Regions from separate parts of the Mesorhizobium sp. M7D.F.Ca.US.005.01.1.1 genome, predicted to be linked through region 2. Evidence: predicted binding sites of a transcription regulator. Region 2 holds the regulator's gene; each other region holds the start of a gene.

Region 1 (9,682 bases), 3.2 Mb from region 2:
AGGAGAACCGGGGCGCCAACAAACTGCGCAGCGATCCGCCCGCTTGTTTTGATCAAGTGAACTATGGCCACCATCCAACGAACGACGGCAAGGGTTTTCTACTATGCGCGCAACGTCTTGCGCGATATCGCACCGCAGGCACTCTTCCGTCGGCGGTTGGCGGGCCGTCTCGAACAGGCCAGGCTCTCGGATCAGGCGGTGCGGCGGCGGCTGAATTACTACAACAAGCTGCAGCATGTGTTTTCGCCCAGCCCGGCTGCGGTGCGTCTCGACGAGCTGCCCTCTACGCCGACTATGTACCACTACGACCTCAAGGAGTTTGCCCGTTATTTCGATCCGGCATTGCTCGTCGACGTCGAATTCGGCGACGTCATCGACGTGCCGAAGGTGCCGACGCTGGTCAAGGATCGGCCGATCCGCGCCGACGACGAAAATGCGGTCATCATGAAATTCAACAAGTTTAGGCACTTCTACATGCCGGCCGACGCAACTGCATTCGCCGACAAGCGCCCGGCCGTGGTCTGGCGCGGTGATCTCAACAATCCGAAACGGACAAGATTTCTCGACGCCGTGCGTGACTTGCCGTTTTGCGACGCCGGCTCGCACAAGCCGAACGCGCCGGCCGAGTACAGCAAGCCTTTTCTCAGCATCAGCCAACAGCAGCATAATCGCTACATCGTCTCACTCGAAGGCAACGACGTGGCGACCAACCTCAAATGGATCCTGAATTCGAATTCGCTCTGCCTGATGCCGTTGCCGACATACGAGACATGGTTTGCGGAAAAGCGACTCGAGGCCGGTGTCCACTATGTGCCGCTCGACCCGGATTTCGCCGATGTCACGGAGAAGGTGCGCTATTTCGAACACCACCCGGCCGAGGCGCAACGCATCATCGCCGCGGCCAATGCCTATTGCCGCCAATTCTCCAACGAGCAGGACGAGCAGGCTATCTCCCTGCTCGTCCTCTATAAATATTTTGTCCTCAGCGGTCAGATCAAGCCTGATCCTGAGGTCTGGCGTTTTATCCAGGGTTAGGACGTAGCGTGCCTCGGCGCCAAACCTGGCTCGTCAGATGCCGCTGCGGTCAAGAACCAGGTCGGCGGGGCCGAAGCGGTCCTTTGCCGTCAATTGCTGGTGCCAGTAGGGATATAGCAGCGGTGGCCGGCTGACCGCGTCGAGGCGGCTGCGTTCGTCGTCGGTGAGCACCAGGCTCGCAGCCGCGATATTGTCCCTGAACTGCGTTTCGGTCCTACCGCCGATCACCAGCGAGGAGACTGCGGGTCGGCCAAGCAGCCAGGCCAGTGCTACCTGCGCGGCCGACACGCCGCGCTGCGTGCCGATCTCGACCAGCACATCGACGATCCGCCACAGCCGGTCCTCGTCGCGGATCGGCGGTTCCGACCAGCCGGCGAGCTGACGGGCGGTGGGGCTGTCGCGGCGGTATTTGCCGGACAGCAATCCGCCGGCAAGCGGGCTCCAGACCAGGACGCCCAGCCCCTGGTCGACGGAAATCGGCAGCAATTCATACTCCGCCTCGCGCGCTTCCAGCGTGTAGTGGATCTGCTGGGTGACGAAGCGCGGCTGGTGATGGCTGTCGCTGATGCCAAGCGCCTTCATCACTTGCCAGCCAGAATAGTTGGAGCAGCCGACATAGCGGATCTTGCCCTGCGCAACCAAAGTATCGAGCGCTGCGATGGTTTCCTCCAGCGGCGTCACCCCATCCCATTCGTGCAGGAAGTAGATGTCGATGACGTCGGTCTTGAGCCGCTTCAGGCTCTTCTCGCATTCGCGGATCAGATGATGGCGCGACAAGCCTTCATCGTTCGGACCTTTGCCGATCCGCATCCGCGCCTTGGAGGCGATCAGCACGTCGCCCTTGCGCTTGCCGCCGAGCGCTTCACCGATGATCTCTTCCGAAATGCCGTTCGAATAGACATTGGCGGTGTCGATGACGTTGATGCCGGCATCGATGCAGAGATCGATCATCCGGCGCGCCTCGTCGAGGTCGGTCTTGCCGACCGCCGAAAACGCGCCGGCGCCGCCGAAAGTCATGGTGCCCATGGTCAGTGTCGAAACTTTCAGGCCGGAACGGCCGAGGGTGCGGTATTCCATGTCAGTCCTCGCGATTGCGTTGGGAAGGGGGCTGGGGAGGGGGCCCCGAATGTGGCCGCTATTTGTAGGACAATTTGGGCGACTTGTCTCCATGCCACGACGACGGATCGATCATGCCTCGCTGGATTGACAGCGGCGGTGATCACGCTCGGGCTGCAATAAAACCGTCATTGCCGGCCTATATTGAAGTCGGCTCAGGGTGTTGCCGTTCCGGGCCATAAGCCGGGAGTTTGCGACGCCGGACATGGATCGACAGAGCTTGCAAGCGGAGCAGCTGAGATGACCGAGCTAAAACAGAATTCTCCTGCCAAGGACTGGCTTGAAGCCGAGCTCGCCGACACGCTCGACGAGGACTATGAGCTCGAAATGTCGGAGCCGGCGCTGTCGATGGAGATCGCAAAGATCTACAAGAACGCGCATCCGCCTTCGATCGATCGCATGCAGTATTTTCGCGAGCTGATCACCCTACAGTCCGAATTGATCAAGCTGCAGTCCTGGGTCGCCTACCACAAGAAGAAGCTGGTGGTGATCTTCGAGGGGCGCGACTCGGCCGGCAAGGGTGGCGTCATCAAGCGCATCACCCAGCGGCTCAACCCGCGCATCTGCCGTGTCGTGGCACTACCGGCGCCGACCGAGCGTGAGAAGTCGCAATGGTATTTCCAGCGCTATGTGCCACATCTGCCGGCCGGCGGCGAGATCGTGCTGTTCGACCGCTCCTGGTACAACCGCTCCGGCGTCGAGCGGGTGATGGGCTTTGCCCAGCCCGATCAGGTGGAAGAGTTCTTCCGCGACGTGCCGGAGTTCGAGCGCATGTTGGTCCGCTCGGGCATCACCGTGGTCAAATACTGGTTCTCGATCACCGATGAGGAACAGCAGATGCGCTTCCTGATGCGCATCCACGATCCGATGAAGCAGTGGAAACTATCGCCGATGGACCTGCAGTCGCGCGTGCGCTGGGAGCAGTACACCAAGGCCAAGGAAGAGACCTTCGTGCGCACCAACATCCCGGAAGCCCCCTGGTTCATCGTCGAAGGCAACGACAAGAAGCGGGCGCGGTTGAACTGCATCGACCACCTGCTCAAGCAAATGCCCTATGAAGAGGTCCCGCACGAAGAGATCACGCTGCCGGAGCGCGTTTTCAATCCCGAATACGAACGTCAGACGCTGCCGCGCGAGCTCTACGTGCCGGAGAAGTACTGAGCGTCTTTACCCTCCCCGACGCGGGGAGGGTAAAGAACTACGCCCGCTTGATGATCACGTGCGTGGCGAGCGGCGTCGCCACCTGCTCGCTGCACTGATAGCCCAGCTTGAGCATGTCGAGGCCGCCAAAAAGGTTCTCGCCCGCGCCAAGCAGCACCGGCGCGATCGCCAGATGCATCTCGTCGATCAGCTTCTCCTGGAGATATTGCCGAATGGTGGCGACGCCGCCGCCCACCCGCACGTCCTTGCCGTCCGCCCCGGCTTTCGCCTGTTCAAGCGCCGAATGGATGCCGTCGGTGATGAAATAAAAGGTTGTGCCGCCCTCCATGACGATCGGTTCGCGCTTGTGGTGGGTCAGCACGAAAACCGGCACGTGGTATGGCGGGTTGTCGCCCCACCAGCCCTTCCAGCTGTCGTCAGGCCATTCGCCGCGGATCGGCCCGAACATGTTGCGGCCGAGGATCCAGGCGCCGACATTCTCGAAGCTGCGCGCCGCGAACGCCTCATTGGTATCGGTGGTGCCGCCATCCAGTCCGAGCACCATCTTGCGGAAGGTGCGGGTACCAAATACCCACTTGTGCAGGGATTCCCCGCCGACGCCGAGCGGATTTTGTAGGTTCTGATCGGGACCGGCGCCGTAGCCGTCGAGCGACAGGCTGAAAGCGTTGACACGAAGTTTGGACATGAGAGCCTCCTCGATAACCAGTTGTATTTTGCAATCGGTTATTTGTAGCAAGCTGCTTGCGAATTGCAAGCGGTATTTTTTAGGTACAAACGAGCCTCGAAGCGAATGGTCTAGCGACCCTCGCTCTGGTCTCCCGGCCGGACGTCGGAAATTGTCAGGGATGCCGAGGCGGATCGCCGGCATTTGCTCGCCGCGACCGATCATCGTCGGAAGAGAAGTTATCCCTTCAGCAGTTCCGCCACTTCGGGAGCGAAATAGGTCAAAATGCCGTCGCAGCCGGCGCGCTTGAAGGCGAGCAGCGATTCCAGCATCGCCTTCTCGCCATCGATCCAGCCATTGGCAGCGGCAGCCTTGATCATCGAATATTCGCCCGACACCTGGTAGGCGAAGGTCGGCATCTGGAACTCGTCCTTCAGCCGCCGGATGATGTCGAGATAGGGCAGGCCGGGCTTGACCATCAGCATGTCGGCGCCTTCGGCGATATCCTGCTCGGCCTCGCGCACCGCCTCGTCGGAATTGGCATGGTCGATGTAATAGGTCTTCTTGTCGCCCTTGAGCAGGCCGGCGGTGCCGACCGCCTCGCGATAGGGACCGTAGAAGGCCGAGGCGAACTTGGTCGCATAGGACATGATCGCCACATCCTGGAAACCATTGGCGTCGAGCGCGTCGCGGATGGCGCCGATGCGGCCATCCATCATGTCGGACGGCGCGATGATGTCAGCGCCGGCCGCCGCCTGGATGACGGCCGCGGCTGTCACCTGTTCCACCGTCTCGTCGTTGACGATGATGCCGTCGCGCAGGATGCCGTCATGGCCGTGGCTGGTGAACGGGTCGAGCGCGGCATCGGTGATGATGCCGATCTCCGGCACCGCGTCCTTGATCGCGCGAGTGGCGCGGTTGATGACGTTGTTTGGGTCGAGGATGTGCGAACCGGTCTGGTCGCGCAGCGAGATGTCGACATTGGGGAAGGTGGCGAGCGCGGGAATGCCGAGCTTTGCCGCGCGTTCGGCCTCCTTGACGGCGAGGTCGATCGACAGGCGGAAGACGCCGGGCATGGCGGCGATCGGCTCGCGGATATTCTTGCCGTCAACGACGAAGATCGGCCAGATCAGGTCGTCGACCGAGAGCCTGTTCTCTTGCACCAGACGGCGCGACCAGTCGGCCTTGCGCATGCGGCGCAAGCGGCGGCTGCCGGTGATGTCGTCGACGCTGCGCGCGCCGGCTGGCTTTGTCGGGGTGAATTTGTTCATCGCCAAAACTCCAGATCGGCGGCTTTTACCACGAGCCCTTGCCGCTGACCAATGCGACACGTTTGTGCCAGCAATCCGGTCGAGGCCTATTCGGGCTGCCCGTTGCCCGAAAGAATCTGCGTCGCGCCCTTGATAGCAACGCGGAAAGCCTCATCGAAGCTGACACCGCGCACGTGCCACATATAGGTCTTGCCCGCCATGGCCAGCCGCCAGTCGGCGATCCAGCCCAGCTCCTTGTCGCTCCAGACGAGGCTGCCGGAAAGCGCCTGGTCGGCGCCGGCCTTCTTCGCAATGGTATCGAGCTTTGTCATCTCGGTGTTACGAAGCGCCTGATCGGCCAATCCGGCCTGCGACAGCAGCGCCGCCGTGGGAAAAGCCACCTGCATGGCCAGCGGCGCGGCGGCATTGCCGAACGATTCGCGCATCAGCACGCCGCGCTCGTCGTCGGCATCGAGCGCGAAATGCCTTGTACCGCGCTCGGTCGCCAAAAACACCGCCAGCCGTGGCCGCTCGGCCAGCCACGGCCTGCTGCCGAGCAAAGCCAGCACCGGGTCGATGTCAGCCGGCCTGTACTGGCAATAAAGATTATGAGGCCGATCGTACGTGCCCTGATCGTCATGGTTGGGAATGCCTTCCATGCGGTCGCGGTAGCTGAAGCTGGCGACGAAGCTGCCGGCCTTGTCGCGCAGCGCCACCATCTCCGGTTTCGCCGGCAGGCGCTGATCGCCGGAAACCCGGATCAGAACCGCGTCGAGACAGCGCTTGAACCCGGCCTGGCGGTTTTTCTCGTACTTGCCGTTGACGATGGTCTGAGAGCTGTAGAGGTCCTCGAGGGAGGCCGCGACCGACGGATGGGTTGCCGCGCAAGCGACCATCAGTCCAATCAGCATCAGGACAGCGCGCAAAAGCTGCGACATGGCCCACCGTCCCCCGAAGCCGATCATCGCCGTGACGAACGGCTTTGTAGCATCGGCACCCGCGGCAGCCAAGACGCGCAAATATGACTATCGATTGGACGGCCACGCAAGGTCAGGCCCGGTCCTGAAGAACGATACGTTGTTGGTGAAAATGCTGGCTGGGGCAAGCCTGATCATGCGCCCATCCGGATGTTCGATCTGGGCTACGTTGTCGATGAACCACCCGTTCCAGTTTGGCTCGGGACCGAGATACTTATGGAGTAGCCGTTTGAAGCGGTCCGGCGACATTGGCTCCACGGTAGCGAGGCCGCGCAGCCCCAGATGCAGCAGGATGCCGGCATTGTTGTCGAAGTGAACAATTTCCACCGCGCAGCGCGGATCTCTTTCAATATGCTTTACCGCGCTTGCCTCCGTCGAACCGAGAAGCCAGAGCGCTCCTGCCTCCCAGATGAACCACATCGGCGCATTGCGCGGTGCGCCGTCCGCTGTAACGGTCGCCAGATTCGCCATCAGCGGTCGACCCAGAACATCTTCCGGGTCGAATTTTCGCGGCATCGCTAAATCGAATTCTGGCGCTCCGGGAACAAGGATCATGTGGTCGCCCTTGAGTTGACGGCCTCAGAGATCGGTTAGCCGTGCCTTAGCTGACGATTTTGCACCCATTTGGCCGGCGCGCAAAGACTGCCTCTTTCCGCTCCCGAAATCCAAACGGGCACCTGACCGGCGGGCTTGACGCATCCTCACGCCACGCTAGGTCCGCACGGGTTGACCGAAGGAGCGAGCGATGGTTTTCATCTGGTTCGTCTATGCCGCATGGCTCCTGCTGATTGTCTATCTGACCGTTTCGGCCATCGGCGTGAAACGGGATACCGAGGAGCACATGCCACAGCGCCTGGGCCTGATGGTGGCGATGATTGTTGCTTTCCTGCTTCCGCATCTGTCGACATTCCGTTTCGTCAACTTCGCTCCCGTAAACGCTGCCTTGAGCAGCATTGGTGTCATGGTAACCGCTGCCGGAATGGCCTTCCTGGTCTGGGCGCGGCAAAGCCTGGGCAGCAATTGGAGCCAGATCGTCTCCGCAAAGCAGGGGCATGAACTCGTGACGTCGGGCCCTTACCGCTATGTGCGCCATCCCATGTACAGCGGTGGCCTGGTCGCATGCATCGGTTCGGCGATCGTGGCGGGCGACGGCTTCGTCTTTTTGCTGATACTGCTGGGTTCGATCTTTCTGTGGCGTGTCGGCGCGGAAGACAGGCTCCTGGCACAGCAATTTCCCGCTGAATTCCCCGGCTATGCCCGTCGGACGAAGGCGTTGATCCCGTTCGTGTGGTAGCAGTTTTCAACCGAATGGCGCTTTCCATCACGGGCTACGACAATTGACGTTCGCCCGGTCGCCGCTTAGCACTTCAGTCCCGCCGGCGCGGGGGAGGGATTCTTTCACGATGGATTTTGGCGGAGGCGACGAGATTCGCTTCGAACATCTGGGTCGGGCCGGCATCGTCACCTTGACGCGGCCGCAGGCGCTCAATGCCTTGACGCACCGCATGATCAGGGCGCTCGACGCTGCTCTTTGCGCCTGGGAGACTGATCAAGGCATCGACGTCATCGTCGTCAAGGCCGAGGGCAGGGCCTTTTCGGCCGGCGGCGACATCCTGCATGTCTACGAGACCGGCCGGGCTGGAAAACCGCCGGTCGAGTTCTTCGCCGACGAATACCGGCTCAATGCCCGCATCAACAGCTCTAGGAAACCCTACGTCGCCCTGATCGACGGCATCGTCATGGGCGGTGGCGTCGGCATTTCCTTCCACGGCTCGCATCGGGTGATGACCGAGAATGCCCAGTTCGCCATGCCGGAGGTCGGCATCGGCTTTTTCCCCGATGTCGGCGGCAGCCACCTGCTGCCTGATCTCGGCGGCTCCTTCGGCATGTATCTGGCGCTGACCGGCAATCGCATCCGCTATGGCGACGCCCTGTGGTCGGGCCTGGCCACCCACACCATCAAGGCCGAGGACCAGGGCGGCTTCCTCGACCGGCTGACGCTGACCGGCGACCCGGAATCGGTGCTGCGCGGTTTCTTCATCCAGGCAAGGCGAGAGACCGACAGGCCGACGCTGGAGGCGATATCGAGCCATTTTTCGCAACCGTCCCTGAAACGCGTCATCGACAGCCTGGAGCGGGCAGCAGGCGCCGACGAATTCGCGGCAAAGACGCTGGCGACAATCCTCACCCGCTCGCCCACCAGCCTGCGCGTCGCCTGGCGTCAGATCAGCGCCGGGCTGACCCTGTCCATGGAAGCATGCATGAAGATGGAGTTCCGCATCCTCAACCGGATGCTGGCCGGCCATGATTTCTACGAAGGCATTCGCGCCGCCATCATCGACAAGGGCTCGAAGCCGCAGTGGCGGCCGGCGAGCCTCGGTGCGGTCAGCGATGCCGATGTCGACGCCTATTTCGCTCCGCTGGGCGAAAGGGAGCTCGAGCTGTGAGCGAAGTGACCTCCCGACGTGTCGTGCTGCAGCCCTCCGGGGTGGAGGTGATCTTCGCCTGGTTCCAGCGCGTCATATCGGGCTACTGCCTGCTGTTCGGCATTCTCTACTGGATCAAGCTGATCGGCTTTTATCCGGGCTCGCTGTGGCGTTTCGACCTGATGCCCGTGCATTGGCAGGTGGCGGCCGTGGTGCTCGCCGTGTTCTTTCCCTTCGCCGCTGCCGGCCTGTGGATGCTGGCGTCCTGGGGGCCGGTGATCTGGTTCATTTGCGCGGTGACCGAGACCGTCATGTATGCCGGCTTTCCCGAGCTTTTCGGCCACCGTATGCTGATTGTCGTCTCGCATGCCGCGGTGGCGGTGCTCTACATCGTCTTCCGCGTCGTCATCTACCTGCAGAAGCGCCCTGTCCGCCACTAAGTCCTTGAGCACATTGGCGACCTGGCTTCTGCCTCGATTCGGCCCCTCAATTGTTGCCGAAATCTTTAGGTTAATTATCCTTGCTCGGGTGACCGTTCGTTAAGCCTCTTTCGAAACCTGTTACCGGTAAGCTCTTGTTAGCCCTAGCGTTTAAGTCGAATTTTATGAGTATTCGATAGTGTCGCGATCAAGGTGAAAAACAAAAAATCACCAGGGCGACAAACGAGAGGCAAAGACAATGATCAATTCGCGTCCGGCGGCGAAGACCGCCAACGTATCCGACGATCGCCGCGAGGCTATCCGTTCCCTGTACATGGAATCGCTGCAGCTTGTTGAGCGGCTGCACCGCCGCCTGCTTGATGTGATCAAGGACGAATTCGACCGCAACGGCCGTTCCGACATCAATGCCATCCAGGCGCTGCTGCTGTTCAACATCGGCAATTCCGAGCTGACCGCCGGCGAACTGCGCTCGCGTGGCTACTATCTCGGCTCGAACGTGTCCTACAATCTGAAGAAGCTGGTCGATCTCGGCTTCATCAACCACCAGCGCTCGCGCATCGACCGCCGTTCGGTCCGCGTCTCGCTGACGCCGAAGGGCAACGAGGTGGCCGAG
Region 2 (9,682 bases):
TTCATCAACGACATCCTGTTGTCGGCGCCATCGATCATCATCGGCCTGTTCGTCTACGAACTGATGGTGCGGCCGATGGGGCATTTCTCGGCGATCGCCGGTGCAGTCGCGCTCGCCATCCTCGTCATCCCGGTTGTCGTGCGCACCACCGAAGACATGCTCAATTTGGTGCCGAACGCCTTGCGCGAAGCCGGCACCGCGATCGGCGCGCCGCGCTGGGTGGTCATCAAGTCGGTCGCCTACCGCGCCGCGCTTTCCGGCATCGTCACCGGCATATTGCTGTCGATCGCCCGTATCTCCGGCGAGACGGCGCCACTGCTCTTCACGGCGCTCAACAACCAGTTCTGGTCGAGCAATCTCAACGCGCCGATGGCCAGCCTGCCTGTCACCATCTTCCAGTTCGCTCTCAGCCCTTACGAGGAATGGCAGCAACTGGCCTGGACCGGTGCACTCATCATCACATTGACGGTTCTCGCGCTCAGCATCGTTGCTCGCAGCCTGACCGGACGCAGAGAGGACAAATGAGCCAGATGTTGTCTCCAGACATGACGATCGCCGCCGAGGCCACCGCCAAGGCCAAGATCGAGGTCAAGAACCTCAACTTCTACTACGGCCAGTCGAAGGCGCTGAAGGACATCACGCTGTCCTTGCCCGAGCGCAGCGTCACCGCCTTCATCGGGCCTTCGGGCTGCGGGAAGTCGACGCTGCTGCGCGTCTTCAACCGCATCTACGAACTCTATCCCAAGCAGACCGCCGAAGGTCAGGTGCTGCTCGACGGCCAGAACGTTCTCGACCGCTCGCAGGATCTCAACCTGCTGCGGACCAAGATCGGCATGGTGTTCCAGAAGCCGACGCCATTTCCGATGTCGATCTACGAAAACATCGCTTTCGGCGTCAGGCTCTATGAGAAGCTCAGCAAGTCCGAGATGGACGGCCGCGTCGAGCAGGCGCTGAAGCGCGCAGCACTCTGGACCGAGGTCAAGGACAAGCTCAACGCCAGCGGCCTCAGCCTCTCCGGTGGTCAGCAGCAGCGGCTCTGCATCGCCCGCACCGTGGCGGTGAAGCCGGAAGTCATCCTGCTCGATGAGCCGGCCTCGGCGCTTGACCCGCTGTCGACCGCCAAGATCGAGGAGCTGATCGACGAGTTGCAAGCCGACTACACGATCGTCATCGTCACCCACAACATGCAGCAGGCGGCGCGCGTGTCGAAGCAGACGGCCTTCATGTATCTGGGCGAACTGGTCGAGTTCGACCGCACCGAGAAGATCTTCACGTCGCCCCGCGAGAAGCGCACGCAGGACTACATCACCGGCCGCTTCGGCTGAGTTCAGGCATACGAGGGACAAGATCATGGGCGAACACACAGTCGCTTCTTTCGACGAGGATCTCGGACAAATCAGCAGGCTCATCAGCGATATGGGCGATCTCGCCGGCTCGATGGTCGGTGGTGCCACCAAGGCGCTTTTGAATTCCGATAACGCCCTCGCACAGCGCGTCGTCTCCGACGATGCGATCATGGACGCGCGCCAGCGCGAGCTCGACGACCGCGCCATCACGTTGATCGCCAAGCGGCAGCCGATGGCCGACGATCTACGCCATGTCGTCGGTTCGATCCGCATGGCCGGCGATCTCGAACGCATCGGCGACCTTGCCAAGAACATCGCCAAGCGCGTCGGCACCGTCGGCCTCAGCGTCACACCGCGTGACCTGTCGCATTCCATCGACGCAATGGCCCAGCTGGTGCTGATCCAGGTGCAGGGCGTGATCGAGGAGTATGCGGCGCGCGACGCCGCGGCCCTGGCGAAACTGCGCGCCGCCGACGAGCGCATCGACGTCAAATACACCTCGGTGTTCCGCGAACTGCTGACCTACATGATGGAAGACCCGCGCAACATCACTGCCTGCACGCATCTGTTGTTCTGCGCCAAGAACCTCGAGCGCATCGGCGACCATGTGACCAACATCGCTGAAAATGCCTATTATGTTTTGACCGGCACGCAGCTGCCCGCCAATCGCCCGAAGCAGGACGAGACGGCAATGTCCGCGCCGGCGGCATGACGACAGGGGTGACCAGTCGATGATCGCGCCACGCATCATGGTGGTGGAGGATGAGGAGCCGCTAGGCGTGCTGCTCCGCTACAATCTGGAATCCGAGGGTTACCAGGTCGAGGTGGTGACGCGCGGCGACGAGGCCGAGATCCGGCTGCAGGAGAACGTTCCCGACCTTCTGGTGCTCGACTGGATGGTGCCTGCGGTTTCGGGTATCGAACTCTGTCGTCGGCTAAGGATGCGTCCCGAGACCGAGCGGCTGCCGATCATCATGCTGACCGCGCGCGGCGAGGAAAGCGACCGCGTGCGTGGCCTGTCGACCGGCGCCGACGACTATCTGGTCAAGCCGTTCTCGACGCCGGAATTCATGGCCAGGGTCAAGGCGCTGCTGCGCCGGGCCAAGCCGGAAGTGCTATCCAGCGTGCTCAAGGTCGGCGACATCGTGCTCGATCGTGAGTCGCACCGGGTCTATCGTAAGAAGAGCGAGATCCGGCTCGGACCGACAGAATTCCGCCTGCTAGAGTTCATGATGCGTCATCCCGGCCGTGTGTTCTCGCGCAGCCAGCTGCTCGACAATGTCTGGGGCGAGACAATCTATATTGACGAGCGCACGGTGGACGTTCATGTCGGCCGGCTGCGCAAGGCGGTCAACAACGGCCGCATGCCCGATGTCATCCGCACGATCCGAGGCGCGGGCTACGCGATCAGGGAAGACTGAGCTCCCTCGTTTGAACTCACGCCACGTTCTTGCCGACGAGGCCAGCTCTCGCCTGCACGCCCGGTGCGAAAATCTCCTGGTCGACGAAGGTCAGTGCGCGCATGGCGCAGCCTTCGCGGATCAGCGGCAGTTCGTTCGGCTCGGTGTCGAAGGAAATCGATTTCGAGTGCTGGCCGCCGGCGGTCTGGGCAATCGCCTCGCGCAATGCCGGCTCGATCAGGTCGAAGGCAGCGGCGCTGACGCCGACCATGGCGACGGGCGCCGGATCGATCAGTGCGAACAGGCTGCCGAGACCGTAGCCGAGCGCTTCGCCGGCCTTGCGATAGGCCTCGCGCTCGGGGCCATCCCTTTCGCGGGCCGCGGTCGCCAGCGCGCGCATGTCGGCGTCGCTGACATCAGCGACGGGTTCTGCGTCCTCGCCCAGCTGCCTGGCGTTGCGCCAGATGGCGTAGTTTCCGGCATAGGCCTCGACGCAGCCGCGCCGCCCGCAGCGGCAGAGCGCACCTTTCGGCTGATGGATCATGTGGCCGAACTCGCCGCCCGAGGAATGGGTGCCGGTGAACAGCTCGCCCTTCAGCACCAGGCCCATGCCGATGCCATGCGACAAAAGGATGGCGATGAAATCGTCGCGGTAGCGATCAGGATCGCGCCAGCGTAGCGCTATCGCCATCATGTTGCAGTCATTCTCCATGGTGGCGGGGATGCCGAACTCGTCCTCGAGTATGTCGGCGAAGGCGATGTCGGTGTGCGGCGTGATCGGCGACCACAGCATGGCGCGGGAGCGGGTGTCGGTGATGCCCTGGATTGCCAGCGCGATGCGGGCGATGCTGCGGACGTCGAGATCAGGGTCCTCGAGACGGCGCCGCACGATTGCCGTGCATTCGCCGATCAGCGCGTCCCGCGACATGGTCAGCGTGTCCAGCCGGCGCTGTTCCTCTGATATCACCTGGCCGGCATAGTCGATGACGGCGACGGAGAGAAAATTCAGCGACAGCACCACGGTCATCACCGCCGCCGCTTCCGGATTGAGGCTGAGGCCAACCTGCGGCCGGCCGCGTTTGAGCGAGCCGGCCTCGCTTGGTTTGCTTTCGGTCAGGATGCCTTCCCCGATCAGGTCGGAAGAGATAGCCGATATGGTCGAGTGGCTAAGGCCGGTTGTCGCTGCGATCTCGGTGCGGGACGGCTGTCCGGCGCGGCGCACGGCCGCAATCACCATCGCCCGGTTGCGCCGGCGCAAATCGTCGTGGCGGATTCCGACCGACATGTTTCTTCAAGTCCTCCCGGTCGCCGCGGTTCTCCGTGCCCCTCGAACGCTGTCGGCAACGCAGTCAAATACTGGCAGAAGCCGCCCACTCTGTCATTTATTTATTCCGGGGCTCGAAAAAAATTCGCGAGCACATCAAAATCCATCAGAATCGATGTTGACAGCGTTCGGGTGTTGGACCAGTATTTTTTCGGGGCTCGAAAAAATAGGGCCTCTGTGCCGGCCTTCGGGTCAGTTTGGTCGCGCCATACGCGGCGCAGGGAGGATATTATGAAAAGATTCACAGCCGCCATCCTGGCGGGTGTCGCCATGTCGCTGACGCTCGCGTCGGTCGCGCAGGCGAAGGACAAGGTCATCGGCGTTTCGTGGTCCAACTTCCAGGAAGAGCGCTGGAAGACCGATGAGGCCGCCATGAAGACGGCGATCGAGGCTGCCGGCGACAAGTACATCTCCGCCGATGCGCAGTCCAATCCCGGCAAGCAGCTTACCGATGTCGAAAGCCTGATCTCGCAGGGCGCCAATTCGCTGATCATCCTGGCGCAGGATGCCTCGGCCATCGGCCCAGCGGTGCAGAAGGCGCTGGACGAAGGCATTCCGGTCGTCGGCTATGACCGTCTGATCGAGAACAAGGACGTCTTCTACCTGACCTTCGACAACAAGGAAGTCGGCCGCATGCAGGCCCGCGAAGTGTTCAAGGTCAAGCCGGAAGGCAACTATGTCTTCATCAAGGGTTCGGGTGCCGATCCGAATGCCGACTTCCTGTTCTCGGGCTCGATGGAAGTGCTCAAGGAAGCCATCGACAGCGGCAAGATCAAGAATGTCGGCGAGGCCTATACGGACGGCTGGCTGCCCGCCAACGCCCAGAAGAACATGGAACAGTTCCTCACCGCCAACGACAACAAGGTCGACGCCGTGGTCGCGGCCAATGACGGCACCGCCGGCGGCGTCGTCGCGGCACTGACGGCGCAGGGCCTTGCCGGCACCGTGCCGGTCTCGGGTCAGGACGGCGACCACGCCGCGCTGAACCGCATCGCACTCGGCACGCAGACCGTGTCGGTGTGGAAGGACGCGCGCGAACTCGGCAAGAACGCCGCCGAGATCGCCTCGCAGCTCGCCGACGGCAAGAAGACGAGCGACATTGCCGGCGCCAAGGACTTCACGACACCGGGCGGCAACACCGTCAAGTCGCTGTTCCTGACCCCGGTTGCCATCACCAAGGACAATCTCAACGTCGTCATCGCCGCCGGCTGGATCAAGAAGGACGAAGTCTGCGCGGGCGTCGCCGCCGGCACCGTCGCGGCCTGTAACTGATCTGGATCACGTCGAAATATCTGAACGCCGCGGCCCAAAAGCCGCGGCGTTTTCTCAAAAAGATTTGTATTTCCGCATCACGCGGATAGCTTCGGGAGCAATTCCAGGAAAAGTGCGTAGCGGTTTTCCGTCCGGAATTGCGTCAAAACAAAGAGATAGAACGGTTCGGCGTTTCCGGGAATCGGTGAACCGTTCAAGGCTGGGTTCCGGCATCCGCGTCAGACGGCCAGCCGGTGGGAGGAAATCATGACCGACACGACGTCCAACCCGCAGGCCGACACCGCGCGTGCGTCGGAGCTCGGCGTGGTCGCCCGGTTCCTGAAGGCGACCGAGATCGACACCCGCATGCTCGGCATGGTCGGCGCCCTGCTGATCATCTGGATCGGGCTGCATGTCATTTCCAGCCTGCGCCTCGGCGTCAATCCGCTCGATTTCGACAGCCGCACCTTTCTGACGCCGCGCAATCTCTGGAACCTGTCGGTACAGACATCGGCGGTCGCCATCATGGCCTGCGGCATGGTGCTGGTCATCGTCATGCGCAACATCGACCTGTCCGTCGGTTCCGCCGAGGGCCTGATCGGCATGGTGATGGGATTTGCCCAGGTGCATTTCCTGGTGCGGTTTGTCGGGCTCGAACTCGGCAATCCGTGGATCTGGGTTCTGGCGCTGGTCATCGGCCTGGCGCTCGGCCTGCTGATCGGGGCCTTTCAAGGCTTCGTCATCGCCTATCTCGAAGTGCCGGCGTTCATCGTCACGCTGGGCGGACTGCTGGTCTGGCGCGGTGCTGCCTGGTGGGTCACATCAGGCCAGACGGTGGCACCGCTTGACGCCACCTTCCAGCTCATGGGCGGCGGGCCGTCGGGATCGATCGGCGCGACCTGGAGCTGGGTCGTCGGGATCGTGGCCTGCCTCGCCGTGGTGTTTGCGCTTTTCAACGGGCGGGTGCAGCGCAAGCGTTTCCGGTTTCCGCTGCGTCCGATCTGGGCCGAGACGCTGCTCGGCGTCGTCACCTGTGCCGTCATCATGGGTGCGGTCTGGCTCGCCAACTCCTATCCGTGGCCGATCGGCATCGTGAACCGGTATGCGGCCGCCAACAACATCACCGTGCCCGAAGGCGGCCTGTTCATCGCTCACGGCATCGCCATACCGGTGCTGATGGCGATCGCCGTCGGGCTGGTCATGACCTTCATCACCAACCGCACGCGTTTCGGCCGCTATGTCTTTGCCATCGGCGGCAATCCCGAGGCTGCCAATCTCGCCGGCATCAACACGCGCTGGATCACCATGAAGGTGTTCATGATCATGGGCGTGCTGGCGACGATCGCCGCCGCGATCTCCTCGGCCCGGCAGAATTCGGCGACCAACGTGCTTGGAACGCTAGACGAGCTGCTGGTCATTGCCGCCGCCGTCATTGGCGGCACGTCGCTCGCCGGTGGTTCGGGAACGATCATCGGCGCCATGCTCGGCGCGCTGCTGATGCAGTCGCTGCAGTCCGGCATGGTGCTGCTCGGCGTCGACTCGCCGCTGCAGAGCATTGTCGTCGGCGCCGTGCTGGTCATCGCCGTCTGGCTCGACACCGTCTATCGCAAGCGCGTCTAGGAGGCATGGCCATGACTGACAAGATTGCTCCTGCGGCCACAGCACTGATCGATATGCGCAACATCTCGATCGCGTTTGGCGGCATTCGCGCCGTCGACGACGCCTCGATCGATCTCTTCCCCGGCGAGGTCGTGGCGCTGCTCGGCCACAACGGCGCCGGCAAGTCGACGCTGATCAAGATCCTGTCCGGCGCCTACAAGCGCGATGCCGGGCAGATCTTCGTCAATGGCGAGGAAGCGTCGATCTCCAACCCGCGCGACGCCAAGAAATACGGCATCGAGACGATCTACCAGACGCTGGCGCTGGCCGACAATGTCGATGCCGCCGCCAATCTGTTCCTCGGCCGCGAGCTGATGACCGCCTGGGGCACGCTCGACGACGTTGCCATGGAGGCGGAGGCGCGCAAGGTGATGGGGAGGCTCAATCCCCGCTTCCAGCGCTTCAAGGAGCCGGTGATCAAACTGTCGGGCGGCCAGCGGCAATCGGTGGCGATCGCGCGCGCCATCCTGTTCAACGCACGCATCCTGATCATGGACGAGCCGACGGCAGCGCTTGGTCCGCAGGAAACGGCGCAGGTCGGCGAGCTGGTCAAGCAGCTCAAGTCCGACGGCATCGGCATCTTCCTGATCAGCCACGATATCCACGATGTGTTCGAACTTGCCGACCGGGTCTGCGTCATGAAGAACGGCCAGGTCGTCGGCACAGCCCGCACCACCGATGTGACCCAGGACGAGGTGCTCGGCATGATCATTCTGGGCAAATGCCCGCCCGGTGCCATTCCCGGACCGGGGGCGCTGAAGATCGCTGCCTGAGGTCAGACCAGGTCGCGGGTTGCCAGACTCGTGATATGCTAGCCGTCAGCATGGCTTGGCCCTGCCATTGTGTTGGCACGGCGACTTGCCCATAAAGGTCCCTATTCGCTCAGGGACCACATCATCCGTTGAAGAAGCTTTTTCCAATCGTCGCGTTCATCGCCGTTGCGCTGATCAGCATGACGATGGCGGGGTTTGCCTATTTCGCGACGCAAGAAGCCGCCCGCATCAAGTTCGAAGCGACGGCCGACGACGCGCTCAACCGAATCGAGAGCCGCATCGACCTGCATTTGTCGCTGTTGCGCTCGACGCAGGCCCTGTTCGACGCCCGCAACGGCGATATTTCCGGCAACGAGTTCAAGGCGTTCTTCAAAGCGCTCGATGCCGACAACAATTTTGCCGGCTTGCGCGGCATCGGCTATGTCAGGTTGGCGAAGGCTGGAGACGAGGCGGCGGTCGAACGCGATATGCTGCGCGACCATGGCGTCAACCATCCAATCTATCCTGACACCACGCAGCCTTGGCGCACCCCCATCGTGCTGTTCGAGCCGCTCGACCCGTCCAACCAGGGCAGCATCGGCTATGACATGTTCAGTGAACCGGTGCGGCGCGCGGCGATCGAAAAGGCGATGTCGGATGACCACCAGCACGCCAGCGGGCTGGTGCAACTGGGCCAGGACACAGGTGCCGCGCAGACGTTCACCGGCTTCCTCGTCTTCGTGCGGCTCAATGTCGAAACCGCACCCGACGTCATCAATGCGTCCAGATCCTCCACAGCCGGTTTTCTCTATGCGGCCTTTCGGGCTCGCGACCTGTTCCAGACCGCGCTCAGCCGGTCGCCGCTGCTGCCTGTCAACACCGAAATCTACGATGGCGACGGCGCGGTGAACGGCGACAATCTGTTGTTCCGGTCGGAGACGCCACCGGCTTCGACCTTTGGGGACAGGCTGCTGGTCACCCGCAAGATCATGGTGGCCGGCCGGCCATGGACTGTCCTGTTCCGGCCGACGAGCGCCTTCTCGCAGCCGTCGTCGCGCGCCATTCCGGTTATGCTGGGGCTGTTCGGCCTGTTGCTGGCGGGCGCCATCGCGCTGGTGGCGCGCTATCAGGAGCGGGCCTATGAGGCGGCGTCGCGCTTGCACGAAACGACGGAAAAGAGCCTGCTCGACAAAGACCTGATGCTGCAGGAGATGAAGCATCGCATCAAAAATTCGATCACCAGGGTGCTGGCGATCGCGCGCCAGACGGCATCGCGGGCCACCGACGTCAACGAGTTTTCCGCATCCTTCTCGGCCAGGCTGCAGGCGATGGCGGCATCCCAGGACATGCTGACGCGCTCGCGCTGGCAGAAGGCCGATCTTGGCGATCTCCTGCGCATCGAACTGGGTCAGGTGTTCGGCAAGGATCTGCCCGATGAGCTGTTGTCGGGGCCACAGGTGCTGCTCGACGAAACCACGACGCAAGCGCTCGGCCTCACCTTCCACGAACTGGCGACGAACGCGCTGAAATACGGCGAAGCCGGCAATTCGGCCAATACCCTGAAGGGCGACTGGGCGCTGAAGGTGGACTGGTCGCTCGAAGGGCGCGGGCGCGACAGGACGCTGGCTCTCAACTGGCGCGAAACCGGGCAGAAGAAACTCGAAGCACCCGCCAAGACCGGATTCGGCACCAAGCTGATCGATCTCAACGTCACGCGCGAATTGCGCGGCACGATCAAGCGTGATTTCCGGGCCAATGGGCTGAACGTGGAAATCAAAATCCCTCTGGCAAACTGACAGTGATCGTCAGGCGGCCAGGATCAAGCACCAAACAATCAAAATCCGGAGGCCGGCGAACCGGTCTCCGGATCAGGTCTCGGTTATCGCCGAACTAGTTGCAGCGCGCCGTGTAGATCCGGCCGCGATGATCGCGATACTGGCAATAGCCATT
Region 3 (9,682 bases), 3.5 Mb from region 2:
ACGCTTGGGTTGGTGGCGTCGGCCGCGTCGGCAACCACGCTCGACACCGTCAAGGCGAAGGGCTTCATCCAGTGTGGCGTCTCGACCGGCCTCGCCGGTTTCTCGGCGCCAGACGACAAGGGTGACTGGCAAGGCATCGACGCGGATTTCTGCCGCGCTGTCGCGGCCGCCGTCTTTGGTGACGGCACCAAGGTCAAGTTCACGCCGCTCAGCGCCAAGGAGCGGTTCACCGCGCTGCAGTCCGGCGAGATCGACATCCTGTCGCGCAACACCACCTGGACGATCAACCGCGACACGGCACTTGGCCTGAATTTCATCGGCGTCACCTACTATGACGGCCAGGGTTTCATGATCAATGCCAAGAAGCTGCCGGGCGTCAATTCCGCGTTGCAGCTTTCCGGCGCCGCCGTCTGCGTGCAGAGCGGCACGACCACCGAGCTCAACCTCGCCGACTACTTCAAGGCCAACAAGATGGAGTACAATCCGGTCGTCTTCGAAAAGCTGGAAGAGGTCAACGCTGCCTATGACGCCGGCCGCTGCGACGTCTACACCACCGATCAGTCGGGCCTCTATGGCATTCGCCTGACGCTGGGATCGCCGGCCGATCACGTCGTGCTGCCCGAGATCATCTCGAAGGAGCCCCTCGGGCCGGCCGTTCGCCAGGGCGACGACCAGTGGTACCACATCGTCAAGTGGACCTATTTCGCGCTGTTGCAGGCTGAAGAGCTCGGCATCACCAAGGCCAATGTCGATGAAATGAAGAATTCGGCCAGCCCTGAGATCAAGCGCGTGCTCGGCCAGGAAGCCGATACCAAGATCGGCACCGATCTCGGCGTCTCCAATGACTGGGTCGTCAACATCGTCAAGGCCGTCGGCAATTATGGCGAAATGTTCGAACGCAATGTCGGTTCGGGCAGCCCGCTGAAGATCGCGCGCGGCATCAACGCGCTGTGGACCAAGGGCGGCCTGCAATACGCTCCGCCGATCCGCTGATCGAAATGTGATCCGGGAGGCAGGTCGTCTGCCTTCCGGTTTCTCTTTCCAGGGGACGGTCGAATGGCATCGCAGGAAGTTCTTCGCGAGGAGCCCAGCCGCGGTTCCTTTATCAACGATCCGAAAGTCCGGGGCATATTCTTCCAGGCGCTGGTCGTCGTTCTGCTGGTGGCGGGCGTCTGGTGGATTGCCCACAACGTCATTGCCAACCTGACGCGCCTTCACATCGCTTCGGGCTTCGGCTTCCTCAAGGGCCGCGCCGGCTTCGACATCAGCGAGAGCGCTATCGCTTATTCATCGGATTCGACCTATGGCCGCGCCATCCTGGTCGGCTTCCTCAATACTGTCATCGTCGCCATCGTCGGCATCATCACCGCGACAATCATCGGCTTCATTGTCGGCATCGGCCGGCTTTCGCAGAACTGGCTGATCAGGAAGATCTGCACGGTCTATGTCGAGGTGTTCCGCAACATCCCGCCGCTGCTGGTCATCTTCTTCTGGTATTCCGGCGTGCTGGCCGTGCTGCCGGCACCACGCGACAGCATCAATCTGCCGTTCGGCTCCTTCCTCAACCAGCGCGGCTTCTATTTTCCACGCGCCGTGTGGGGCGACGGCTCCTGGCTGATCTTCGTCGCTCTGGTTGTCGGCATCGGCATGGCGTGGTTCGTGGCGCGCAAGGCGCGGCAACGGCAGATGGCGACCGGCCAGCAATTCCCGGTGTTGTGGACAGCCTTGGCGCTGATCGTCGGGCTGCCGCTGCTCGCCTATGCGCTGAGCGGCTTTCCCCTGACTTTCGACTACCCGAAGCAATCGACTTTCAACCTGACCGGCGGCTTCCAGGTCAGGCCGGAGTTCCTGTCGCTGTATCTGGCGCTGTCCTGCTATACCGCCGCCTTCATTGCCGAGATCGTACGCGCCGGCATCAGGGGCGTCAGCAAGGGCCAGACGGAAGCTGCCGGTGCGTTGGGGTTGCGGCCCGGATCGATCCTGCGGCTGGTCGTCGTGCCGCAGGCCATGCGCATCGTCATTCCGCCGCTGACCAGCCAGTATCTCAACCTGACCAAGAACTCGTCGCTCGCCATCGCCATCGGCTATCCGGACCTGACAGCGACCGCCGGTACGGTGCTGAACCAGACCGGCCAGGCTGTCGAGGGCGTGGTGATCATGATGGTGATCTATCTGGCCATCAGCCTCCTGACCTCGCTTGTGATGAACTGGTTCAACGCCAAGATGGCGCTGGTGGAGAGGTAAGGACATGCAAGAACATGATATGTCCTGGGTGCGCACCGAAATGGTGCTGGCGCAGCCGGCGCCAGCCGGGGTCACGGGTCTTGGCGCGTGGGTGCGCAAGAACCTGATCGCTTCCGCCGGCGACACCATTTTGACCATCGCCGGCATCGCGCTGGTGGCGCTGATCCTGCCGCAAATCATCAACTGGGCGTTCATCAACGCTGTGTGGACGGGACCGGACCGGACCGTATGCGCCACCGTGGCGCAAGGCGGCGTCCAGCCGGATGGCTGGACCGGCGCCTGCTGGGCTTTCGTCAATGCCAAGTTCGGCCAGTTCATGGTCGGGCGCTATCCGATCGAGGAGCGCTGGCGGCCGATCCTGGTCGCCATCTTCTTCGTGGCGCTGCTGGTGCCGATGCTCATCCCGAAAGTGCCGCGTAAAGGGCTGAATGCCATTCTGCTGTTCTTTGTGCTGCCGATCGTCGCCTTCATCCTGCTGGTCGGCGGCATGTTTGGCCTGCCGCATGTCGAGACCTCGCTGTGGGGCGGGCTGCTGGTAACGCTCAGCCTGTCCTTCGTCGGTATTGCCGTGTCGTTGCCGCTGGGCATCGTGCTGGCACTCGGCCGTCGCTCCAAGATGCCGATCATCAAGACGCTATGCGTCGTCTTCATCGAGACGGTGCGCGGCATCCCGCTGATCACCGTGTTGTTCTTTGCCAGCGTCATGCTGCCGCTGTTCCTGCCGGAGGGCGTCAGCTTCGACAAGTTCCTGCGCGCGCTGATCGGCGTGTCGCTGTTTGCCGCCGCCTATATGGCTGAAGTGGTGCGCGGCGGCCTGCAGGCGATCCCCAAGGGGCAGTATGAAGGTGCCGATTCGCTCGGTCTCGGCTACTGGCAGAAGATGTATTTCATCGTCATGCCGCAGGCACTGAAATTGGTCATCCCGGGCATCGTCAACACCTTCATAGGCATGTTCAAGGACACCAGCCTGGTCATCATCATCTCGATGTTCGACCTGCTCGGCATCGTGAAGCAGAACTTCTCCGACCCAAACTGGGCAACGGCGCAGACCGCCAGGTCCGGTCTTATCTTCGCGGCCTTCGTCTTCTGGCTGTTCTGCTTCGGCATGTCGCGCTATTCAATGTTCACCGAACGCCGGCTCGACACCGGCCACAAACGCTAAACAAAAGAACAAGGGGATCCCGTCATGGCCACCGAAAATGCCGTCAGCGCGGAAGAGATCAAGGTCAACGCCGCCAAGATGCAGATTTCCACCACCGATGTCGCCATCGACATCATCGCCATGCACAAATGGTATGGTGAATTCCACGTGCTCAAGGACATCAATCTGAAAGTGATGCGCGGCGAGCGCATCGTCATCTGTGGCCCTTCGGGCTCCGGCAAATCGACGATGATCCGCTGCATCAACCGCCTGGAAGAGCATCAGAAGGGCAAGATCATCGTCGACGGCAAGGAACTGACCAACGATCTCAAGAAGATCGACGAGGTGCGCCGCGAGGTCGGCATGGTGTTCCAGCACTTCAACCTGTTCCCGCATCTGACCATCCTGGAGAACTGCACGCTGGCGCCGATCTGGGTGCGCAAGACGCCAAAGAAGCAGGCCGAGGAAATCGCCATGCATTTCCTCAAGCGCGTCAAGATCCCGGAACAGGCGCACAAATATCCCGGCCAGTTGTCCGGCGGCCAGCAGCAGCGCGTGGCGATCGCCCGCTCGCTGTGCATGAACCCGCGCATCATGCTGTTCGACGAGCCGACCTCGGCGCTCGATCCGGAAATGATCAAGGAAGTGCTGGAGACGATGGTCGGTCTGGCCGAAGAAGGCATGACCATGCTGTGCGTCACCCACGAGATGGGCTTTGCCCGCAAGGTCGCCAACCGCGTCATCTTCATGGATCAGGGCCAGATCGTCGAACAGAACACGCCGGCCGAGTTCTTCGACCACCCGCGCCACGAGCGCACGAAGCTGTTCCTGTCGCAGATCCTGCACTAGGCCTTCGACGGCCACGGGGAGCCCGGCTGAAACACTGCCGGGCTCTTTTGCGTATGGATGAGCAGGAGGCGGGCGATTTGTGTCGCGCCGGAGCGCGTCTGCAGGGCCGCCATTCATGAAAAGACTGGGACGTTTTCTTGGCCTTGTTTTGATTGGGGCTATGCTCGCCGTCGTGCTGGGTACTTTCGTACCGCGACCGCTCTGGCAAGCAATCGCCGACAGGCCCGCCACGGCGCGCCACATCCTGGTGCTGAAGAACGCCATCCACACGGACATCGCCATTCCGGTCGATGGTAGCGTGCGCCAGCGCTTCCGCTTCTTGGTCGACGCCGGCATACCGGCCGACAGTCCGGAGGTCCGCTACATCGTCTTTGGCTGGGGCGGCCGCGCTTTCTACCTGGAGACGCCGACATGGTCTGAGTTGAAGGCGGTGCCGGTGATGAAGGCGCTGACCATCGATGCTTCGGTCATGCATGTCGATGTCGCCGGTGACATCGTCGAATCGCGCCCGGACGTCGCGGGGTTCGACATCGGTGAGGATCGGTTCGCGGCGCTGCTCGATTTCATCGATGCGAGTTTCCAGCGGGGGCCGAAGGGTCCGATCCTTGTTCCGGATGCGGCCTATTCCAGGTTCGACGGCTTCTACGAAGCCAATGGCCATTTCAACGCACTGGTCGGCTGCAACACCTGGACGGCGGCCGCCTTGCGCACCGCCGGCCTGCGCACTGGCTGGTGGAACCCGCTGCCTGTATCGCTTGGCCTGTCGATGCGGCTGTATAATTAGGCGGGGTGCGCGCCGACTTCAGTCTGCTGTGTGCCGACGGATCGCCCTCCGCCAGAACTTTTCGGTCAGCTCAGGAATATCGCTTGTATCGACATCGCTCTCGGGTCGCGCCTTCAAGGCTGCGATTTCCGCTTTCTGGGGCTCTGTTAGTGGAAGCGGATTTGCCGGGTTGAACTTGTACCGGATGAGTTTGGCCATAGTGCTATTTCTACTCGGCGCAGGCGCTGCTGTCGAACGCCAACGTCGCGATCCTTCGCGCCCCCCTCTGTCCTGCCGGACAGAGGGGGGCGCTGTCCCGCCAGCCTGTCAACGCCTAACAACAGCCTCCGGTGCCTGCCAGCCATAGAGCCAGTCCAAATCCGCCGCGAGTTTGTCCGACGAGCGCATTTTCAGGAACAGATTGCGGGCGACCGCCACTGGCCCCGTGGCATGCCAGGCGACGCGGTTGATGGCGCCGCGACGAGCGACCCTGGCGACGCGCGGCCGCCGCAGGTTCTCCCAGATTTGAAGACTTTGTGCCGGATTGCCAGGGAAATCGGCAATAATATCGGCAAGCATCGCCGCATCCTCGATCGCCATGGCAGCACCTTGCGCGGCGAACGGCGTCATCGCATGCGCCGCATCGCCGATCAGCGCGATGCCGTCCGGCATTGTCCAGGGCTGGTTCTGTTCGACAGTATGGAGCGGCCAAGTCAGCCACGCCCCAACCATTTCCACCAGTTCTGTAAGACCAGGCGCGGTGCCGCGCATTGCGCTGGCGAGGATGCCGGGATCGGTATGGCCGGACCAGCCCTCGGCAATACGCTCGCCTCTGGTGAAGGCGACGAGGTTGAAGGCGTCCCCCTTGCTGACGGGGTAGGCCACCATATGGAAGCCCGGGTGCAGGAAGGTGGTGACGCAGTCCGGAGTGCCGATCGCCGCGAAAGCCTGCCCTGCGGCACTCTGCGCTGCAATGGTCGCGCGCCAAGCCAGTTCGCCGGAAAACCGGCTTCTTGGCGAGGTCGCCCTTTTGGCCGAATCGACAAGTGCGCGCACCGACGACCAGACACCATCTGCGCCGACCAGCAGGAAGCCCTCAGCCTTGATGGTTTTGCCGTCGATCTCGGCCGTCGCCGTGATGCCATCGGGGCCGGTGGCAACGCTGCCGATACGGGCGCCGGTGGTGAGACGGATATCCGGCATCTCGGCAACGCGCGCGGTCAGTGCGCTCTGCAGATCGGCCCTGTGAGCGACGAGATAGGGCGCTTGCCAGCGCGTTTCAGCGGCTTGTCCCAGTGGCACCCGCGCCAGTTCGCGCAGCGTTGCGGCATCCTTCAAGACCACCGCTTCCGGCCGCACCGCTTCCGGCAGCAGACGGTCGAGTACGCCAAGCTGGCGAAGGATGCGTGTCGCGTTGGGAGAAAGCTGGAGGCCGGCGCCGGCTGCTTCCAGGCGCTGCGCCTGTTCGAACACCCGTACCGGGTAGCCGCGTTCGGCGAATGCAAGGGCTGCGGTCAGCCCGGCGACACCTGCCCCGGCGATGACAACTTGCCGGGATCGCGTGTCATTCATCGGGCTTGTCGCGAAGACTCAGGCGGCCTGGTCGATATAGATGCAGCCGGCCGGCAGCGTTTCCGTCGCCTTCAGCTTTGGCGAATAGCGGTAGAGCGTCGAACAATAGGGGCAGACTTTTTCATTGTCGCCACCCATGTCGAGAAACACATGCGGGTGGTCGAAAGGCGGATTGGCGCCCGTGCACATGAATTCCTTGACGCCGATGTCGATTGCCGGGTGGCCCGCATCGTTCTGAAAATGGGGAATGGAACCGCCTGCCATCGTCGTCTCCTTAACGCAGTCTCTTCTGCATCTGGATCATAACAGGCCTCTTTGCAAGATCGATGAAATGAAACTGTCGCAAAAGCCTGTCAGAGGATAAGTTAAGCCGGTTAACCGGCTGAGCGGTGGGAAGAGCAGGAACCATGAACGAACTGAAGCCGGTGCAGAGCGAATTCGTGAACGTCGAGGTGGCTCGTCCGGAGGGCGGCAACCCCGATCGCTTCGTCAACCGGGAGTTTTCCTGGCTGCAGTTCAACCGGCGCGTTCTCGAGGAATCGCTGAACCTCAATCATCCGCTGCTGGAGCGCGTTCGCTTCCTGTCGATCTCGGCCGCCAATCTCGACGAATTCTTCATGGTCCGTGTCGCCGGCCTTGCCGGCCAGGTGCGCGAGGGCATCACGCTGAAGAGCCCTGACGGCCGCACCCCCGAACAGCAGCTCGAACAGCTGCTGCGTGAGGTCGAGCGGCTGCAGGAAGACCAGCAGAAGAGCCTTTCGGCGCTCACCGTGCTGCTCAACAAGGAAGGCATCGAGAGCATCACTCGCGATGCGCTCACCAAGGAGGAGAAGGTCTGGCTGGAAGACCATTTCCAGGAGCAGGTGTTCCCGGTGCTGACCCCGCTGTCGATCGACCCGGCGCATCCGTTCCCGTTCATTCCAAATCTCGGCTTCTCGATGGCGCTGCAATTGCGCCACCGCAAGAACGGCGAAGAGATGAGCGCGCTGCTGCGTCTGCCGGTGGCGCTGAAGCGTTTCATCCGCCTCCCGGACCGCAAGCACCATGTTCGCTTCATCCCGCTGGAAGAAGCTGTCGGCCTGTACATCGGCAAGCTCTTCCCCGGCTACGAGGTCAAGGGCTCCGGCACGTTCCGCATCATTCGTGACAGCGATATCGAGGTCGAGGAGGAGTCCGAGGATCTGGTGCGCCTGTTCGAAACGGCGCTGAAGCGGCGTCGCCGCGGTTCGGTGATCCGCATCGAATTCGACAAGCTGATGCCTTCCGAATTGCGCGACTTCGTCGCCGGTGAGCTTGGCGTGTCGTCGAGCCGCATCAGCGTGCTCACCGGACCGCTGGCGCTCAGCCAGATCTCCGAGATCGTCGCCGTCCCCCGCGACGATCTGAAATTTACGCCCTACAATCCGCGCTTTCCCGAGCGTATCCGCGAGCATGGCGGCGACTGTTTTGCCGCCATCCGCGAGAAGGACATCGTCGTCCACCACCCCTACGAATCCTTCGATGTGGTGGTGCAGTTCCTGCGCCAGGCGATGGCCGATCCGGAAGTGGTGGCGATCAAGCAGACACTTTACCGCACCTCCAATGACAGCCCGATCGTGCGCGCGCTGGTCGACGCGGCCGAGGCCGGCAAGTCTGTCACCGCGCTGGTCGAGCTCAAGGCGCGCTTCGACGAGGAAGCCAACATCCGCTGGGCGCGCGACCTTGAGCGTGCCGGCGTGCAGGTCGTGTTCGGCTTCCTCGAGCTGAAAACACATGCGAAAATGTCACTGGTGGTGCGGCGTGAGGACGGCAAGCTGCGCAACTACGTGCATCTGGGCACCGGCAACTACCATCCGGTGACCGCGCGCATCTACACCGACCTGTCCTTCTTCACCACCGATCCGACGATTGCCCGAGACGTCGCCCAGCTCTTCAATTTCATCACCGGCTATGCCGAGCCGACCGATGAAATGCGGTTGGCGATCTCGCCGTTCACGCTGAGAAGCCGCATCCTGAAGCACATTGCCGACGAGATTGCCCATGCGGTGGAGGGTCGGCCTGCGCGCATCTGGATGAAGATGAACGCGCTCGTCGATCCGATCATCATCGACGCGCTCTATGATGCCAGCCGCGCCGGCGTCGAGATCGACCTTGTCGTGCGCGGCATCTGCTGCCTGCGGCCGCAGGTTCCGGGCCTGTCGGAAAACATCCGTGTAAAATCGATCGTCGGCCGTTTTCTCGAGCACAGCCGCATTTACTGTTTCGGCAATGGTCACGGCCTGCCGTCGGACGAGGCCATCGTCTACATCTCTTCGGCCGATCTCATGCCGCGCAATCTCGACCGCCGCGTCGAGACCATGGTGCCGATCACCAATCCAACTGTGCATGAACAGATCCTTGGCCAGATCATGCTGGGCAACATCATGGACAATCAGCAAAGTTTCGACGTATTGGCTGATGGAACCTCCCGGCGCGTGGTGCTGGAGGAGGGCGAGGAACCGTTCAACGCGCAGGAATATTTCATGACCAATCCGAGCCTGTCGGGACGGGGTGACGCGCTGAAGTCGCATGCGCCCAAGCGCATTGCGCAGTTCAAGCGCCGCAAGAAGAACGCCGCAGCGTCCGGCTGATGCTGTCTGATTCCCAGGGCCGGTTGCAGGACCGCCGACCGCTATCCATCATCGACATCGGGTCGAACTCGATCCGTCTCGTCGTCTATGAGGGACTGGCGCGCTCGCCAACCATGCTGTTCAACGAAAAGATGCTGGCTGGTCTCGGCCGTGGCATCGTTTCGACCGGCAAGCTCGATCCCGAGGCGGTGACCCGCTCGATGGAAGAGTTCCGCCGCTTTCGCGCGCTTTCCGACCAGGCCGGCGCCGAACATATGTATGTGCTGGCGACCGCCGCCGCCCGCGAGGCGATCAACGGTCCCGATTTCATCCACCGGGCCGAGGACGTGCTCAAGACCGAAATCCGTGTGATCAGCGGCCGGCAGGAAGCCTATTATTCGGCGCTCGGCGTCATTTCCGGCTTCCATCCGGCCGATGGCATCGCCGGCGATCTGGGCGGCGGCAGTCTCGAACTGGTCGACGTCAATGGCGAAGCGATCGGTGACGGCATAACGTTGCCGCTGG

The links. Region 2 encodes PhoB, which activates phosphate uptake and scavenging genes when phosphate is short. Its sites were predicted from a motif close to TGTCATNNANCTGTCAT; they were not measured.
Region 1: the regulator PhoB is predicted to act here: its motif matches at 2,267-2,283, upstream of ppk2 (polyphosphate kinase 2).
Region 3: the regulator PhoB is predicted to act here: its motif matches at 6,897-6,913, upstream of EJ076_RS16940 (RNA degradosome polyphosphate kinase).

The regions. Positions count from the first base shown of each region.
Region 1 is NZ_CP034453.1:3,749,016-3,758,697, forward strand. Features, by position in the region: gene EJ076_RS17860 (glycosyl transferase family 90) at 64-1,035, shown strand; gene EJ076_RS17865 (aldo/keto reductase) at 1,069-2,112, opposite strand; gene ppk2 (polyphosphate kinase 2) at 2,392-3,312, shown strand; gene EJ076_RS17875 (dihydrofolate reductase family protein) at 3,350-3,997, opposite strand; gene hemB (porphobilinogen synthase) at 4,216-5,247, opposite strand; gene EJ076_RS17885 (DUF2066 domain-containing protein) at 5,334-6,164, opposite strand; gene EJ076_RS17890 (pyridoxamine 5'-phosphate oxidase family protein) at 6,252-6,758, opposite strand; gene EJ076_RS17895 (isoprenylcysteine carboxylmethyltransferase family protein) at 6,949-7,497, shown strand; gene EJ076_RS17900 (enoyl-CoA hydratase/isomerase family protein) at 7,607-8,650, shown strand; gene EJ076_RS17905 (DUF6163 family protein) at 8,647-9,069, shown strand; gene EJ076_RS17910 (winged helix DNA-binding protein) at 9,308-9,682, shown strand, end outside.
Region 2 is NZ_CP034453.1:6,996,873-7,006,554, reverse strand. Features, by position in the region: gene pstA (phosphate ABC transporter permease PstA) at 1-525, shown strand, start outside; gene pstB (phosphate ABC transporter ATP-binding protein PstB) at 522-1,325, shown strand; gene phoU (phosphate signaling complex protein PhoU) at 1,351-2,058, shown strand; gene phoB (phosphate regulon transcriptional regulator PhoB) at 2,078-2,767, shown strand; gene EJ076_RS34060 (ROK family protein) at 2,784-4,031, opposite strand; gene xylF (D-xylose ABC transporter substrate-binding protein) at 4,302-5,342, shown strand; gene EJ076_RS34050 (sugar ABC transporter permease) at 5,589-6,941, shown strand; gene EJ076_RS34045 (ATP-binding cassette domain-containing protein) at 6,953-7,753, shown strand; gene EJ076_RS34040 (CHASE domain-containing protein) at 7,882-9,528, shown strand; gene EJ076_RS34035 (YMGG-like glycine zipper-containing protein) at 9,623-9,682, opposite strand, start outside.
Region 3 is NZ_CP034453.1:3,537,198-3,546,879, forward strand. Features, by position in the region: gene EJ076_RS16900 (amino acid ABC transporter substrate-binding protein) at 1-993, shown strand, start outside; gene EJ076_RS16905 (amino acid ABC transporter permease) at 1,057-2,244, shown strand; gene EJ076_RS16910 (amino acid ABC transporter permease) at 2,249-3,406, shown strand; gene EJ076_RS16915 (amino acid ABC transporter ATP-binding protein) at 3,431-4,234, shown strand; gene EJ076_RS16920 (TIGR02117 family protein) at 4,350-5,018, shown strand; gene EJ076_RS16925 (hypothetical protein) at 5,037-5,216, opposite strand; gene EJ076_RS16930 (FAD-dependent monooxygenase) at 5,325-6,569, opposite strand; gene EJ076_RS16935 (zinc-finger domain-containing protein) at 6,588-6,833, opposite strand; gene EJ076_RS16940 (RNA degradosome polyphosphate kinase) at 6,977-9,178, shown strand; gene ppx (exopolyphosphatase) at 9,178-9,682, shown strand, end outside.